DNA from 2 places in the Vibrio cortegadensis genome. Region 1 is predicted to be linked to the other one. Evidence: predicted binding sites of a transcription regulator. Region 1 holds the regulator's gene; the other holds the start of a gene.
The links. The regulator CRP, encoded in region 1, controls carbon source genes, mostly activating them, when cyclic AMP is high. The targets are predictions, from matches to a motif close to TGTGANNNNNNTCACA.
Positions count from the first base shown of each region.

Region 2: a site for CRP is predicted at 5,119-5,134, ahead of OCV39_RS02945 (NupC/NupG family nucleoside CNT transporter). Genes of this name have one in related genera too.

Region 1 is NZ_AP025472.1:284,992-293,174, reverse strand. Features, by position in the region: gene OCV39_RS01290 (hydrolase) at 1-803, shown strand, start outside; gene OCV39_RS01285 (YheU family protein) at 944-1,156, shown strand; gene OCV39_RS01280 (phosphoribulokinase) at 1,244-2,113, shown strand; gene crp (cAMP-activated global transcriptional regulator CRP) at 2,360-2,992, shown strand; gene OCV39_RS01270 (DUF1338 domain-containing protein) at 3,093-3,884, opposite strand; gene astD (succinylglutamate-semialdehyde dehydrogenase) at 4,015-5,472, opposite strand; gene astA (arginine N-succinyltransferase) at 5,576-6,595, opposite strand; gene OCV39_RS01255 (aspartate aminotransferase family protein) at 6,686-7,897, opposite strand.
Region 2 is NZ_AP025472.1:618,188-626,370, reverse strand. Features, by position in the region: gene OCV39_RS02960 (phosphopentomutase) at 1-943, opposite strand, end outside; gene deoA (thymidine phosphorylase) at 962-2,290, opposite strand; gene deoC (deoxyribose-phosphate aldolase) at 2,395-3,171, opposite strand; gene OCV39_RS02945 (NupC/NupG family nucleoside CNT transporter) at 3,703-4,974, opposite strand; gene OCV39_RS02940 (TatD family hydrolase) at 5,179-5,964, opposite strand; gene OCV39_RS02935 (hypothetical protein) at 5,957-6,115, opposite strand; gene prfC (peptide chain release factor 3) at 6,333-7,922, opposite strand; gene OCV39_RS02925 (putative bifunctional diguanylate cyclase/phosphodiesterase) at 8,180-8,183, shown strand, end outside.

The DNA of each region.
Region 1 (8,183 bases):
CGAAACCGGTATTCATTCTTTTTCATGGACTAGAAGGTTGCTTCAATAGCCCATACGCCAACGGGTTAATGAATGCTTTTGCTCAAGATGGCTGGATTTCAGTCATGATGCATTTCCGTGGATGCAGTGGAAAACCAAATCGACTGGCAAGAGCCTATCACTCTGGCGAAACAGAAGATGCGCGTCTTTTCTTAAACTATATTCAGCAGCAATTTCCCAACCAACCCAAAGTGGCCATTGGGATCTCATTGGGCGGAAACATGTTAACCAACTATTTGGCGTCTTATAGAGATGACCCTATTCTTGATGCCGCAACCATCGTTTCTGCTCCTCTTGATCTCGCTGCCTGCTCTTCGCGTATTGAGCAAGGCTTTTCCAAGGTTTATCGAAACTACCTACTCAATTCACTCAAGCACAATGCACTCAAAAAGCAGCATTTACTGAGTGAAGAGCTCGGGGTAACCGACAATTGCATTAAACAAGTCTCTCGCTTGTACGACTTCGATGACTTGATCACCGCACCTCTTCATGGATTTAAAAACGCCGAAGACTATTACCAGCAGTGTTCAGGGATCCATAAGATCAAACAGATCACCATTCCAACTCAGTTTATTCATGCCAAAGATGATCCATTTATGACCGATGCGGTGATCCCTCGTTTTGTTTTGCCTGAGAATATTGACTACCGATTATTTGAACGAGGTGGTCATGTCGGCTTTTTAACTGGCCATGCGCTCAAACCAACTTTCTGGCTAGAAGAGGCCATTCCTGCGTATTACGAAAGCTTTCTGAACCAATCATAATGTAAACGCTAGGATCCACCCGATCCCAGATAAATGAGTGAAATGTAAATACGGTATTGGTTTTTGGGATCAACTTGGGTATAAAGCCTCTCGCTTCATATCCTAGCATTCCACTCCCAACCAAAAATTCAGAGGTATGTATGATCATCCCGTGGCAAGAGATCGAACCTGAAACGTTACAAAACTTAATCAAAGAGTTTGTTCTTAGAGAAGGCACCGATTACGGCGAGTTTGAGTTTTCACTGCAAGATAAAGTGGATCAGGTCATTATCCAACTTAAGTCCGGAGAGGCAAACGTCGTATTTTCTGAGCTACATGAAACCGTTGATATTCAGATTCGAAATCGAGTTTAACCGCATAGCAGACCATGACAGATCACATTTACGTGTTATAGTGTTACCGATTGCTAACAAGTACGTTACTTCAAGACAAGGTTTGTCATGTCCGCAAAACACCCAATAATCGCAGTGACTGGCTCTTCCGGTGCTGGTACTACAACAACTTCTGAAGCCTTCCGCAAGATGTTCAATATGATGGATGTCAAAGCGGCATGGGTTGAAGGAGATAGTTTCCACCGTTTTACACGCCCTGAGATGGATGTGGAAATACGCAAAGCCCGAGAACAGGGTAAACACATCAGTTATTTCGGCCCTCAAGCGAATGACTTTCCTGCTTTGGCTGAGTTTTTCAGAGAGTATGGCAATGAGGGTGTTGGCCAAGTAAGGCGTTACCTTCATACATTCGATGAAGCGGTACCCTACAACCAAATGCCCGGCACTTTTACCCCATGGCAGGACATTTCATCTGACTCTGATGTGTTGTTCTATGAAGGATTGCACGGTGGGGTCGTAGATGGCGACATCAACGTTTCACAGCATGTCGATTTATTGATTGGCATGGTGCCAATAGTCAACCTAGAGTGGATTCAGAAATTTGTTCGCGATACACGAGATCGTGGCCACTCCAGAGAAGCGGTAATGGATTCGATCGTTCGTTCAATGGATGACTATTTGAATTATATTACCCCTCAATTCTCTCGCACTCATATCAACTTTCAGCGAGTGCCAACCGTTGATACATCAAACCCATTGAATGCAAAAGGCATCCCAAGTTTAGATGAAAGCTTTGTTGTCATTCGTCTACGTGGGATTAAAAATGTTGATTTTCCGTACCTATTAGCCATGATTGATGGCTCCTTCATGTCACGCCATAACACCCTGGTTGTGCCGGGAGGGAAAATGAGTTTTGCCATGGAACTCATCGTGAGACCAATCCTGCAACAGCTGATTGAAACAGGAAAAATTGGTTAGTCATCACGCTTAAATCTCGGTTACTTTTCATACCGTGATCATGTGCACAGTTTTGCGTAGAAGATCGTGGCAATGACACGATTAAAATCAAGAAATGGATTAGGAAAAAGGATACTATTCCTAACCGAAACACAAGATAGCTTGTAGCACTAACAAGAGTGCTCTTATCCTAACGGAACTGCCTACTACTAGGCTTTGCTAATTATGGAAAGCAGCAAGCGTACCCTGCAGAGGAAGTGAGATATTATGGTTCTAGGTAAACCTCAAACCGACCCAACATTAGAGTGGTTTCTTTCACACTGTCATATTCATAAGTACCCATCAAAAAGTACGCTGATTCACGCAGGTGAAAAAGCCGAAACTTTGTATTACATTGTGAAAGGTTCAGTTGCGGTACTAATTAAAGATGAAGAAGGCAAAGAGATGATCTTGTCTTACCTTAACCAAGGTGACTTCATTGGTGAGCTAGGTCTTTTTGAAGAAGACCAAGAGCGTACAGCATGGGTTCGAGCAAAATCTCCTTGTGAAGTTGCTGAGATTTCTTTCAAGAAATTCCGCCAACTTATCCAAGTAAACCCAGACATCCTAATGCGTCTTTCAGCGCAAATGGCAAACCGTCTACAAGTTACTAGCCAAAAAGTAGGTGACTTAGCATTCCTAGATGTAACGGGCCGAATTGCACAAACGCTACTAAACCTAGCGAAACAACCTGATGCAATGACTCACCCTGATGGCATGCAAATTAAGATCACTCGCCAAGAAATCGGTCAAATCGTTGGCTGTTCTCGTGAAACGGTTGGTCGTATCTTGAAGATGCTAGAAGAGCAGAACTTGATTTCAGCTCACGGTAAGACAATTGTAGTTTACGGTACTCGCTAGTTCGCGTTACTGAAAACACTATAAAATTTAAAAACCACCAATATCGCTATTGGTGGTTTTTTATTAGCTAATTGTTACGCCATGCGCTCGTATTAATGATCTAGCCGTTTGTACTCTCAAAGATCTTATCGGCTGACGCAGCAACAAAACCCGTGTACAACTGACCATCATTCATTGGGTAACGTTTCGCAAACTCGTAAAACCCGCCAGGGACAACTTGTTCACTCTCAGTAAATTGGACCAATACGCGATCGGCCATGGTCGATGATTGCTCCAATAGCACTTCTGGTGAGCCTTTAACCTCCCCCCCAGAACCATTGATAACAAACCCAACGCTACTGAGATGATCATTCACCTCTTGAACTTCACTAAAGTCATTTAATTGATTCACACTGACTGTAAAGTGATTAGCACCATAACCATGAGCAGCTAACCAAGAGGCGTATTCACTCTCTTTTGCTAGAGTTTGGTAATCTTCAAAGCTCAGTTCCCATTGACGGCCGCTGTATAAAAAGTCCTGAGTCTTCAATTGTTGAGCATCCACTTGTTCCACCAGTTTAGCGACGATGGCTTGTAACGCTTCAGAGCACTCTTCCACTTTCAGCTCACTAATAAAGACTTTGGGCTGGTTTGGATCATCATGTTCATAATGCTTGGCAACCAACTTTTTGCTTTCAAATAGATAATCACCACACTCTTTATACCCTAATGCTAAAAAAGGCTTCGCTAAGGTTTCAATCCCAAGAGGAGCAACATTAAACGTTCGAAGTGCGATGTGATCATTAATCAGCTCAGCATCTTCGCGAAGCAATTGATGAACCTTATCCGCAGAAGGGCAAAGGCGTTGAATATAATCTTTCCATAGGGATTCAAATAAAACATCTGGCGTCATGACGCCTCCTTGTTGTATTTATTAGGGTCTGTAGACCGAGTTTGCTGTAGAAAAAAGGTTATCTCATGCTGTATCACTCTGCATTCGATAACCATTTAGTACTGAATTGAGGTTTCCGCCTACCGTAGCCCTAAAGCTCTAGACCAGGGCTAAAGGTAGCAGGGAGTAATGTCTCTTCACCTTCCATTGATGCCATTGGATAAGCACAATAGTCAGCAGCGTAGTAAGCACTTGGTCGTAAATTACCAGAAGCGCCAGGGCCACCAAATGGCGCATCACCACTCGCTCCGGTCAATTGGCGGTTACGGTTCACGATGCCCGCGCGAATGTGATCCACAAAGTAATCCCATTCACCATCGTCAGTTGACACCAGTCCAGCAGACAAGCCAAATCGAGTATCGTTTGCCATTTCAACCGCCGCATCAAGGCTTTCGTAACGAATAACCTGTAGTAACGGGCCAAAATACTCTTCATCCGGCAGTTCGACGATTTGTGTGACATCGATAATACCCGGAGTCACAAACGCCGCCTCTAAGCCTTTCGCAAGTACTAGGCTTTCACCACCTAACGATTGCAGGTTCGCTTGAGCATCCAAAATAAACTTCGCTGCCGCTTCTGAAATTTGTGGGCCCATAAACGGAGCTGGCTCAGCAAACGGTTGATCAACTCGAATCTTTTGAGTCGCACTGATTAACTTCTCAAGAAGTGCATCCCCTTTGCTACCAAACGGGATATACAAACGACGTGCACAGGTACAACGCTGACCTGCACTGATGAAGGCCGACTGGATAATGGTGTATACCGTCGCGTCTAAATCGCCGTATTTATCAGAGATGACCATTGGGTTGTTACCACCCATCTCTAACGCCAGCATTTTACTTGGTTGCCCTGCAAATTGGCGATGAAGGATATGTCCGGTATTCGCACTGCCCGTAAAGAGCACACCGTCAATTCCTTTCGCATCAGCAAGCGCAATCCCCGTCTCTTTTGCCCCTTGTACAAGGTTAATGACACCAGCAGGCAAACCCGCTTGTTGCCACAGTTTCATCACAAATTCACCTGTCCAAGGTGTCTGTTCTGATGGCTTAAAGACCACGGTATTACCCGCAAGAAGCGCAGGTACAATATGACCATTTGGCAAATGACCTGGGAAGTTATAAGGCCCAAATACCGCCATAACACCTAAAGGTCGGTGGCGCAGTACTATTTGATTGCCTGCCGCTTCACGAGAAGCTTCACCCGTTCGCTCGTGGTACGCTCGAATTGAGATAGCAATTTTACCCGCCATCGCACCCGCTTCAGTACGCGTTTCCCAAATTGGCTTACCCGTCTCTTTTGCGATGATCTGCGCGATCTCTTCGCTGTTCTCTTTCACTTTTTCAGCAAACGTTAGTACAACCTGTTCACGCTCTGAAAATGAAAGATGCTTCCAACTTTGAAATGCCAAGCGAGCGGATTTAACCGCAGATTCAACTTGAGCGGGAGTGGCACTATCACCATGCCAAATGACATCATTATTGAAAGGGCTGAGTGAAGTCATCGCTTCACCTTGTCCTGCAACCCATTCACCTGCGATCCATTGAGTCATCTTAATTCCTTCTAAATAATTCCTATCGACATAGCCAGCCAATGATTTGTTGACTGGCTATGACAATGAGATAGCTTGTTAATCACATCGCACAATCATTTATCTATTGCGCTAATAACCGAACAAAATCACCTTCATTCACTTCAAGCGCTTCCGCCACCTCAGAGGATAGAATCACACTTTCGCTGGCTAGGTCATACGCACCTTTCGCCGCCACTGCTCGGAAGTTTTCAAACGAGGTATTCCCCATCAAGTAAGCTTGTGAACTTGAATGTTCAGCAATCACCACTTTCGCACGAATCGAATCTCGCACTGAATCGATATTACGTAAATCACACTCTACTGTTGGGCCTGCATCGAAAATATCAACGTACCCACGATTGGTGAACCCTTCATTTTCAAGTAACTTCAATGCAGGTCGAGTATTTTCATGTACAACACCAATCACATCTTGAGCTTCTTGGCTCAGCAAGTTGATGTAAATCGGCAACTTCGGCATAAGATCGGCAATAAAGCCTTTCTTACCAATTCCGGTTAAGTAATCTGCAAGAGTAAAATCAATCGAGAAGAAGTGCTCTTGTAGCCACTGCCAGAATGGAGAGTTGCCATCAGCATCCGATACACCGCGCATTTCAGCAAAAATGGTCTTTGAAAAACGGTGTGGATGCTCAGCCATCAGTAAAAAACGGCTCTTAGACATCAAACGACCATTCAAGCCTTTACGAAAATCAGGGCGTAAGAACAAGGTGCAAATTTCACTGCATCCTGTGTAGTTGTTGCCAAAAGTCAGAAGCTTAACCACATTATTCACACCGAGCTTATTCGATGAGTGGACCACTTTACTGATGTGATAAGAGTAAAAAGGGACATCCCAACCGATAGAGGCTTCAATACCCGTGGTACCCGCAACTTCGCCAGTTTCAGTATCAAAGCCCACCATTAGGTAGCCTTCATCACCAGGTTCAGTCACGCTTTCTTTGCTGAAGCTGTATTCAGAATGAGTAATTCGATTTGTTAACAGTTCTTCGTTAACAGGAAGAGATGTAAATCCATGTCCAGATTCTACTGCGCATGTGTGCAGCGCATCGTAGTCTGATTTTTTTATTGGGCGAACAACCAGCATCAATATTCCCTCCAGATGCAAACAACACAGCCCAACATAACTCCATTAAGTTATTACCACTGGGCTGTGTAAATGAGGCTTTAACGAAAATTAAACTAGAGTGCTGATCGCTTTATCTAGTTTCGCTAAACCTTCTTCTATTTCTTGTTTTGTGATGACTAATGATGGCGTGAAGCGAACAACATTAAGACCCGCCACCAATACCATTAATCCTTCTTTGCCTGCTGCAACGAGTACGTCACGTGCTCGACCTTGCCATTCATCATTCAGCGCCGCCCCAAGCAGTAAGCCCTTACCGCGAACTTCGCTGAATATGTTGTATTTGTCGTTAATTTTCTCTAAACCTGCGCGGAACAGTGCTTCACGCTCTTTCACGCCAGCAAGCGTTTCAGGTTGGCTAACAACATCAACCACCGCTTCTGCGACGGCACACGCTAGTGGGTTACCACCATAAGTAGAGCCATGAGTCCCAACTTTAAGATGAGGGGCCAGTTTGTCCGTTGTCAGCATTGCGCCAATCGGGAAGCCGCCACCAAGAGATTTTGCAGTACTCAGAATATCAGGCGTCACACCAAGACCTTGATAAGCATAGAAATCGCCAGTACGACCATTGCCTGTTTGCACTTCATCAAAAATCAGTAGTGCGTTGTGCTTATCACACAGCTCACGAACCGTTTGAACAAATTCTGAAGTAGGAGAAATGATGCCGCCTTCCCCTTGGAGAGGTTCCATCATCACGGCACAAGTACGGCTAGAAATATGCGCTTCTAGCGCGGCTACGTCATTGTAAGGCAGGTGAGTGATATCACCCGGCTTAGGACCAAAGCCATCAGAATACGCCGCTTGACCGCCCACAGTGACCGTAAAGAAAGTACGACCGTGGAAGCCTTGTTGGAACGCGATAATTTCAGATTTTTCTTCACCGTGAACATCAGCAGCCCAACGACGAGCCAGTTTCAGTGCTGCTTCGTTTGCTTCTGCACCTGAGTTTGCAAAGAAGACCTTATCTGCAAAGCTGACTTCTGTTAGCTTCTTAGCTAAACGAAGTGCTGGTTCATTGGTCATGACATTACTTAAATGCCACAGTTTGTTTGCTTGTTCTGTTACAGCGTTCACCATAGCAGGGTGACAATGACCTAAGCAGCTCACCGCAATACCACCAGCAAAATCGATATACTCGTTACCTTGCTGATCCCAAATTCTCGCGCCTTCCCCTTTCACAGGGATCATTTCCATTGGGTTATAACAAGGCACCATCACCTCGTTAAACAAACTACGTTCTACTTTATTTTCCATTGTCATTGCACTCCTTTAGATACTGCATGCCAGGTAGATGCCTCTCATTTTATGAAATCGATGAGGGTTTCATTATGATGAATATTTTGTTTGGCATTTCTACTAATGCAGCATTGTATTTACATTTAATTAACTATTTCAATAGTAGATTGTTCTTTTACTTGCAGAAATAATAGTTCAAAGCTCACTATATGTGACTACTTATGCAGCAATCAAATCGTTTTATGAATTTTTTTCCGGATAAATTGCGTGCTAGTAATTATTAAATGAGGAAATACAAGGCATAGAAGAG
Region 2 (8,183 bases), 330 kb from region 1:
CAACATCACGACGGTGACCATAAGCTGAATCGAAATCAACAAAGTTAGTGAATACGATTGTGTTGTCTTCTGCTGCTGCGATCGCTTCTTTCGTTGCTTCGAATAGAGCAGGGATACCTGTCGCTTTCGTTTTCTTAGAAATACCGCAACCTGCGTAGATATCAGAGATCTTACCAATTGAGTGTACTTGTCCGCCTTTCTCATCAACGAGTTTTTGTAAAACCGTTGCTGCAGGTGGCTCAACAGAAAGATCACGACGGTTACCCGTACGTTCGAATTGACCTTTACCAGCACCAATAAACGGACGAGCGATAACACGACCGATGTTGTAGTCTGCTAGTTCTTCACGAGCAATCTGACAAAGGTCTAATAGGTTTTGCAGGCCGAATGTCTCTTCATGACAAGCGATCTGGAAAACAGAGTCTGCTGAAGTGTAGAAGATTGGTAAGCCAGTCTTCATGTGTTCTTCACCTAGGTTATCTAGGATTTCTGTACCCGATGAGTGACAATTACCTAGGAAGCCAGGCAGGTTTGCACGCTTAAGAATGCGATCTGTCAGCTCTTTCGGGAAGCTGTTTTCTTTATCTGTAAAGTAGCCCCAATCAAACAGTACTGGAACACCTGCGATTTCCCAGTGACCTGAAGGCGTATCTTTACCAGAAGAAAGTTCAGCGGCATGGCCGTAAGCACCAATGATCTCAGCATTCGCATCAAGACCTGGAGCAAATTCGCCCGTTGCTTCTTTATGTGCCATCGCTAAACCTAGTTTAGATAGGTTAGGTAGCGTTAATGGACCTTTACGATCTGCATTATCAGCTTTGCCTTGTGCGCAGTGAGCTGCGATGTGGCCAAGAGTATCAGAACCTACATCACCGAACTTTTCTGCATCAGGTGCTTCGCCAATACCGAATGAATCTAAAACTAAAATAAATGCTCTTTTCATTGCTCTCTCCACCAAATGTTATACGTCTTCAGAACGAATCTGACGGTACACATCTGGAGTTGCTTCGTAAGTGCCACCCACAACAATAGCACTTTGCAGCGCTTTCGCCGCTTCTTGCCATTGCTCTTCTGTGCGGGCATGAATAATTGCTAGTGGCTTATCACTGCTTGCTGTTTCGCCTAAACGAATGAACCCATCAAAGCCTACTGCATAATCGATGCTGTCTGTAGCCACGCGACGACCGCCGCCCATTCCTACAACAGCCATACCAATTGCACGCGTATCCATTGCTGAAACAATGCCACTTTCAAGTGCGTACACTGGTTTAATAATTTCTGCTTTCTCTAGGTAGTTATCGTAGTTTTCTACGAAGTCTGCTGGGCCACCAAGGCCTGCAACCATTTTACCAAAGCACTCTGCCGCTTTTCCGTTATCCAGAACTTCCATCAACTTAGCGCGAGCTTCATCTGAATCTTTCGCAAGATTGCCCAGCACTAACATTTCAGCACATGATGCTAAAGTGATGTTCAGAAGACGAGAGTTACGGTATTCGCCAGTCAAGAATTGAACCGCTTCACGAACTTCAACAGCATTACCTGCAGAAGACGCTAATACTTGGTTCATATCCGTTAGAATCGCCGTTGTTTTGGTGCCTGCACCATTTGCAACAGCAACAATAGAACGAGCGAGATCTTCAGATGCTTCATAAGTTGGCATGAATGCGCCTGAACCTACTTTTACATCCATTACTAGCGAATCAAGGCCTGCAGCCAATTTCTTAGAAAGAATTGAAGCTGTGATAAGTGAGATGTTATCAACCGTCGCAGTAATATCACGAGTCGCGTAAACACGTTTATCAGCAGGGGCTAGATCACCAGTTTGACCAATAATAGCCACACCCGCGTCTTTGGTTACTTGTCCAAATACGTCGTTAGTTGGTGTGATATTGTAACCAGGAATTGATTCTAGTTTATCAAGAGTACCACCAGTGTGACCAAGGCCTCGGCCAGAGATCATTGGTACAAAACCACCACATGCTGCCACCATAGGGCCAAGCATTAGAGAAGTTACGTCACCAACACCACCAGTAGAGTGTTTATCGACAATTGGACCACCAAAATTCATGTGAGACCAATCGATAACCATGCCTGAATCACGCATTGCACAGGTAAGTGCGATACGTTCTGGCATCGTCATTTCATTGAAAAAGATCGCCATTGCGAATGCAGCGATTTGGCCTTCAGATACAGTATTCTTTGCAACTCCTTGAATGAAGAAGTTGATTTCTTCAGTAGTAAGAACTTCGTTGTCGCGTTTTTTACGGATGATTTCTTGTGGTAAATACATTAGTGCCTCCCCGACTCTTTGCTAGAGTTTTGGGTTTGTAGGATAAGAGACAAGATGGAGTGACAATGATTCATCACTCACTCCATCTTAGTTAGAATTAAGGATTAGTAAGCTGCAGGATCTGCAGTTTCGTCCGTCACTTCTAATGTATTCAGTAGGTTTGTTAGTAGGCTTGAAGCACCAAAACGGTAGTGCATGTTATCAGCCCACTCACCACCAAGAAGCTCATCAGCCATACCTAGGTATAGCGCAGCATCTTCAGCAGTACGAACACCACCAGCAGGTTTGAAACCAACTGTTTTTGCTACGCCCATGTCACGAATAACTTCTAGCATCATGCGTGCGTATTCTGGTGTCGCATTTTCAGGCACTTTACCTGTTGAAGTTTTAATGAAGTTAGCACCTGCTTCGATACAGATTTTAGATGCTTTCTTGATTAATGCTTCTTCTTTTAGTTCACCTGTTTCGATGATCACTTTAAGCGTGATATCACCACATGCTTCTTTACATTGCTTAACAAGCTCAAAGCCGACTTCTTCGTTACCAGCCATTAGGGCACGGTATGGGAATACTACGTCAACTTCGTCTGCACCGTAAGCAACAGCAGCTTTTGTTTCCGCAACCGCGATAGCGATATCATCGTTACCGTGTGGGAAGTTTGTTACCGTTGCAATACGTACTTCTGGTGTACCTTGCTCGCGTAGCGTTTTCTTAGCAATAGGAATAAAACGAGGGTAGATACAGATTGCTGCGGTGTTACCCACTGCAGTTTTCGCGTCATGACATAACGAAATCACTTTTGCATCAGTGTCGTCGTCATTCAACGTAGTTAGGTCCATAAGTTTTAGTGCACGTAGAGCTGCTGCTTTTAAATCGCTCATTTCTATCTCCGATCAATATATTCAAATAGTCAACTACCTTGCCCCTACCTAGTATAGATAGGAATAATAATTTTGCTCAGTAGTCACAAATGAACGGACTTGGTTCCCTGAAGACTTGATAACACACCCCGTATTATCAATTGCTATCCTTGTCACCGCACAGTACCAGTTTGGTCTATGGCACAACAATTCAGTCATGTTGTGTCTAACATGTATAAGTTTAGCTATATTCCTAGGCTAATTAAAGCGCTTAAGCCAACAAGAGAATCCTATCTCTATGGTTTATACATTATAGATTTCTATAAAAAAATGTAGTGCTCCTTAGAACGCAAACGGTTTGTATCTCAAAATACTTTAGAAAAGCCCCCTATTTAACCAAATCTGTAGAAAACAAACGCTTCCTAATTCTGTCAAATAGGTGTGGCTCTCTTCTTCCGTTTTTACAAAAAAAAAGCCCCGCAGCAATTTCTTGCTACGGGGCTCTATTTAAATGGCGTCTATATAGTTATTGATTAACTAAACTATATGGACTTAAAAAGCCATAAGTGTAATGAAGAAACCAGCAATTGTTGCAGCCATTAGGTTAGATAGAGTACCTGCTGCTACCGCTTTCACACCCATCTTAGCGATGTCGTGACGACGGTTAGGAGCAATACCACCTAGACCACCTAGTAGAATCGCAATAGAAGAAAGGTTTGCGAAACCACATAGAGCGAACGAGATAATTGCTTGAGTTTTCTCAGACATTACTTTACCAGTCTCTGCTACTAGTTGAGCGTTATCGCCAACGTAAGGAACAAAGTTTAGGTATGCAACGAATTCGTTAACTACCGTTTTCTGACCAATGAAAGTACCAGCGATTGTCGCTTCTTCCCATGGAACACCGATAACGAATGCTAGAGGTGCGAAGATCCAACCTAGAATAAGTTCTAGAGTTAGCTCAGGCATACCAATCCAACCACCGATGCCGCCCAACATACCGTTGATTAGCGCGATTAGACCGATGAATGCTAGTAGCATTGCACCAACGTTAAGAGCAAGTTGAAGACCAACAGAAGCACCGCCAGCAGCTGCATCGATAACGTTAGCAGGCTTGTCGTCGCCACCGTCGATGTCAGTACCTAGGTTCTCATCTGGAGTGTCAGTTTCAGGCTTGATGATTTTAGCAAACAGTAGACCACCAGGTGCAGCCATGAATGATGCCGCTACAAGGTACTCTAGTGGAACACCCATTGAAGCGTAACCAGCAAGTACACCACCAGCAACAGAAGCTAGACCACCACACATTACTGCGAATAGTTCAGACTGTGTCATTTTTGGAACAAACGGACGCACAACAAGAGGTGCTTCAGTTTGACCAACGAAGATGTTAGCCGCAGCAGACATAGATTCCGCACGAGACGTACCTAATGCTTTTTGCAGACCGCCACCAAGAACTTTGATTACTATTTGCATCGCACCAATGTAGTAAAGTACAGAGATAAGTGCAGAGAAGAAAATCAGCGTTGGTAGAACTTGGAACGCGAAGATGAATCCGATACCGTCAACTGAGAAGTTAACTAGGCTACCAAATAGGAAACCTGTACCGTCTTTACCGTAATCGATCACGTTTGCAACACCAGCAGAGAAACCTGCTAGAAGATCGCGACCCCAAGGTACATAAAGAACGAATGCACCGATAATAAATTGGATAGCAAAAGCACCACCCACTGTTCTGATATTGATAGCTTTGCGGTTATCTGATAGTAGGACTGCAATTGCAATTAAAACTACCATGCCGACTAGGCTCATAAACAGGCTCATAGTTTATGACTTCCTTATAAGTTGTGTATTGGCGTGTAACAAAATGGAACTAAAAAGCGGGGGCAATTATACTCACGCCCTCAGAAATAAAGTAATGCCGACCTCACACTTTCTTATAAGATTCATAAGTCATTCACCCGCATATGTGACAAAGATCACCAATAAGTGATAACTTTCTCATCAAGGGAACATTTTGTTTCGATTTTATTCACACATAGCAAAGAGAGAATGGCTATTTTCCCACACTTGAGAGGCAACCGTTTGCTCTGTCTCTTTTCTAATCAAAACCAACTCATCAAAAATGTTAATCACGTTTTTAGGGTGGTTTGCACGGCCTTGGCACCCATTTATTGGCATATCTGGAGCATCCGTTTCTAGTACCAGTGAGGTTAATGGTAAGCATGCAATCGCTTGCCTAGTTTTATTCGCTCGTGGGTATGTGATGACACCGCCAACGCCGATATAGAATCCTAACGCGACAAAATCCATCGCTTGCTGATAGCTTCCAGAAAAGCCGTGCAGTACCCCTCCTTTCCCTGGTCTATGGATCTTCAGTAGCTGAATCATTCTATTGTGAGCTTTTCGACAATGGAGAATAAGTGGTAATTTCATTAAGTTCGCCAGCTGAATTTGACGGATAAAGAACGCTTCTTGCTGTTGATGATCAATATCAATGGCGAAATCTAAACCGCACTCTCCTATCGCCACGCATTTTATCGGTGACACCTGTAACTCTCTCTCTAACTCATCTATATCTTCTATTAAATAGTCATTCAAAAAGTAAGGATGAAAACCTAAGGCATAGCTGATCTCATCATGTTGTATAGATAAGCGCTGAATCTCTGCCCAATTCTTCATTCCAATTGACGGAATGAGAATTTTCTCTACGCCTTGGTTTTTAGCCGCTTCAAGTTCATCACTAAAATGCTGTCGGAAGGGTTCAAAATCAAAGTGGCAGTGAGTGTCAAATAGCCGAATCGAATCATTCATTCGTTGACTCTCTTTTCATTGATTCTTCATTATTTTCACGTTTTGGCTCTTCTTTATATGGAACACAACTGCGCCTTTGCTCTGGAGTTAATCCCATAGATTGACACCAAAGATCATAACGAGCCACCCACCCTCGTAGCCATTTGATCATATTACTTCTCCGTGTAGCATGGTTATTTGGCACTCAGTTATACAGGCTCAGCTATAAAGGCTCAGTCATAAGAACTCGGTAATCAGAGCGTATGAATAGAAATAAATGCCAAAGTACAAAAGATTAGATTGAACGCATAAAAAACGCCTATTGATTTAACAATAGGCGTTTTACATGTTCGAACCAATAATTATCGCTAACTATCGATCAAATCAGATTAGTGTTCACGAGTCGCTCTGAACTGAACGTCAGGGAAACGTTCTGACGCAAGGTTAAGGTTCACCATCGTTGGAGCAACATAAGATAGGTTATCGCCACCATCCAATGCTAAATTACTTTGGTTCTTACGCTTAAACTCTTCAAGCATCTTCGCATCACTACACTCAATCCAACGCGCTGTTGCAACGTTGACACCTTCGTAGATAGCTTCAACGTTATATTCCGCTTTCAAACGAGCCACAACAACATCAAACTGAAGAACACCAACCGCGCCCACAATAAGATCGTTATTTTGCAGTGGACGAAATACCTGTACCGCGCCCTCTTCCGAAAGTTGAACTAAACCTTTCAATAGCTGTTTCTGCTTTAGAGGATCTCTTAAGCGAATACGACGGAACAATTCAGGGGCGAAATTCGGAATACCTGCAAACTTCAAGTTTTCGCCTTGCGTGAAAGTATCACCGATTTGAATCGTGCCATGGTTATGTAAGCCAATAATATCGCCCGCATACGCCGTTTCAGCACGAGTACGATCGCCCGCCATGAAGGTTACCGCATCTGAAATACTGACATTTTTACCGGTACGAACATGGTTCATCTTCATACCTTGGTTGTAAGTTCCCGATACGATACGCATGAAAGCAATACGGTCACGGTGTTTTGGATCCATATTCGCTTGAATTTTAAATACAAAACCAGAGAATTTTTCCTCGGTTGCCACAACATCACGCTCATTTGCTTTGCGAGTTTGTGGGGCAGGTGCCCATTTAGTTAGGCCATCCAACATATGGTCAACACCAAAGTTACCTAATGCCGTACCGAAGTAAACTGGCGTTAACTCACCAGCAAGGAAAAGCTCGTGATCAAACTCAGGACATGCTCCAATAACAAGTTCTAATTCATCACGTACACTTGCAGCAAGATCTTCACCGACAGCAATATCAAGCTCAGGGTTATCTAGACCTTTAATGATACGAACCTCTTGGATCTCATGACCGTGGCCTGATTCATATAAGATCGTCTCATCACGATGAATGTGATACACACCTTTAAACTCTTTACCACAACCGATAGGCCATGAGATAGGTGCACAAGCCATGCCTAATTCGCTTTCGACTTCATCTAACACTTCCATTGGATCACGAACATCGCGGTCCAATTTGTTCATGAACGTCACGATAGGCGTATCACGTAGGCGAGTAACTTCCATTAATTTACGCGTACGATCTTCGACACCTTTAGCGGCATCAATAACCATCAAGCATGAATCAACAGCAGTCAGTGTACGGTAAGTATCTTCCGAGAAATCTTCGTGTCCAGGAGTATCAAGTAGGTTAACGAGGCAGTCGTTGTAAGGAAACTGCATCACAGAGGTAGTAACCGAAATACCACGCTCTTTTTCCATCTCCATCCAGTCGGATTTAGCGTGTTGGTTAGAGCCACGACCTTTTACCGTACCCGCTTTTTGAATAGCGTTTCCGAATAAGAGTACTTTTTCAGTAATAGTGGTTTTACCCGCATCCGGGTGCGAGATAATAGCGAAGGTTCTACGTTTAGACACTTCACCGATAAACGGAGTATTTGACATTAATGTAATCTTCTTTGGGCTAACATGTATCCATCAGGGCAGATTGCACTCTGGATTAGCGATATGAATCAATTTTGCGCGTATTTTCCCCTATATTTGCGTTCGGGGCAAATTTGTCTGCATTCACAATAAAAAGCGGTAAACCACGTGGTATCATGCCCTAGATAACAAAATCTTCAAGAAAACAAATAACCTATAAAAATATAGATGAAATTGAGCTATAACTTAATAAGTGATGAGATTGAGTTGGGTATACCTTGA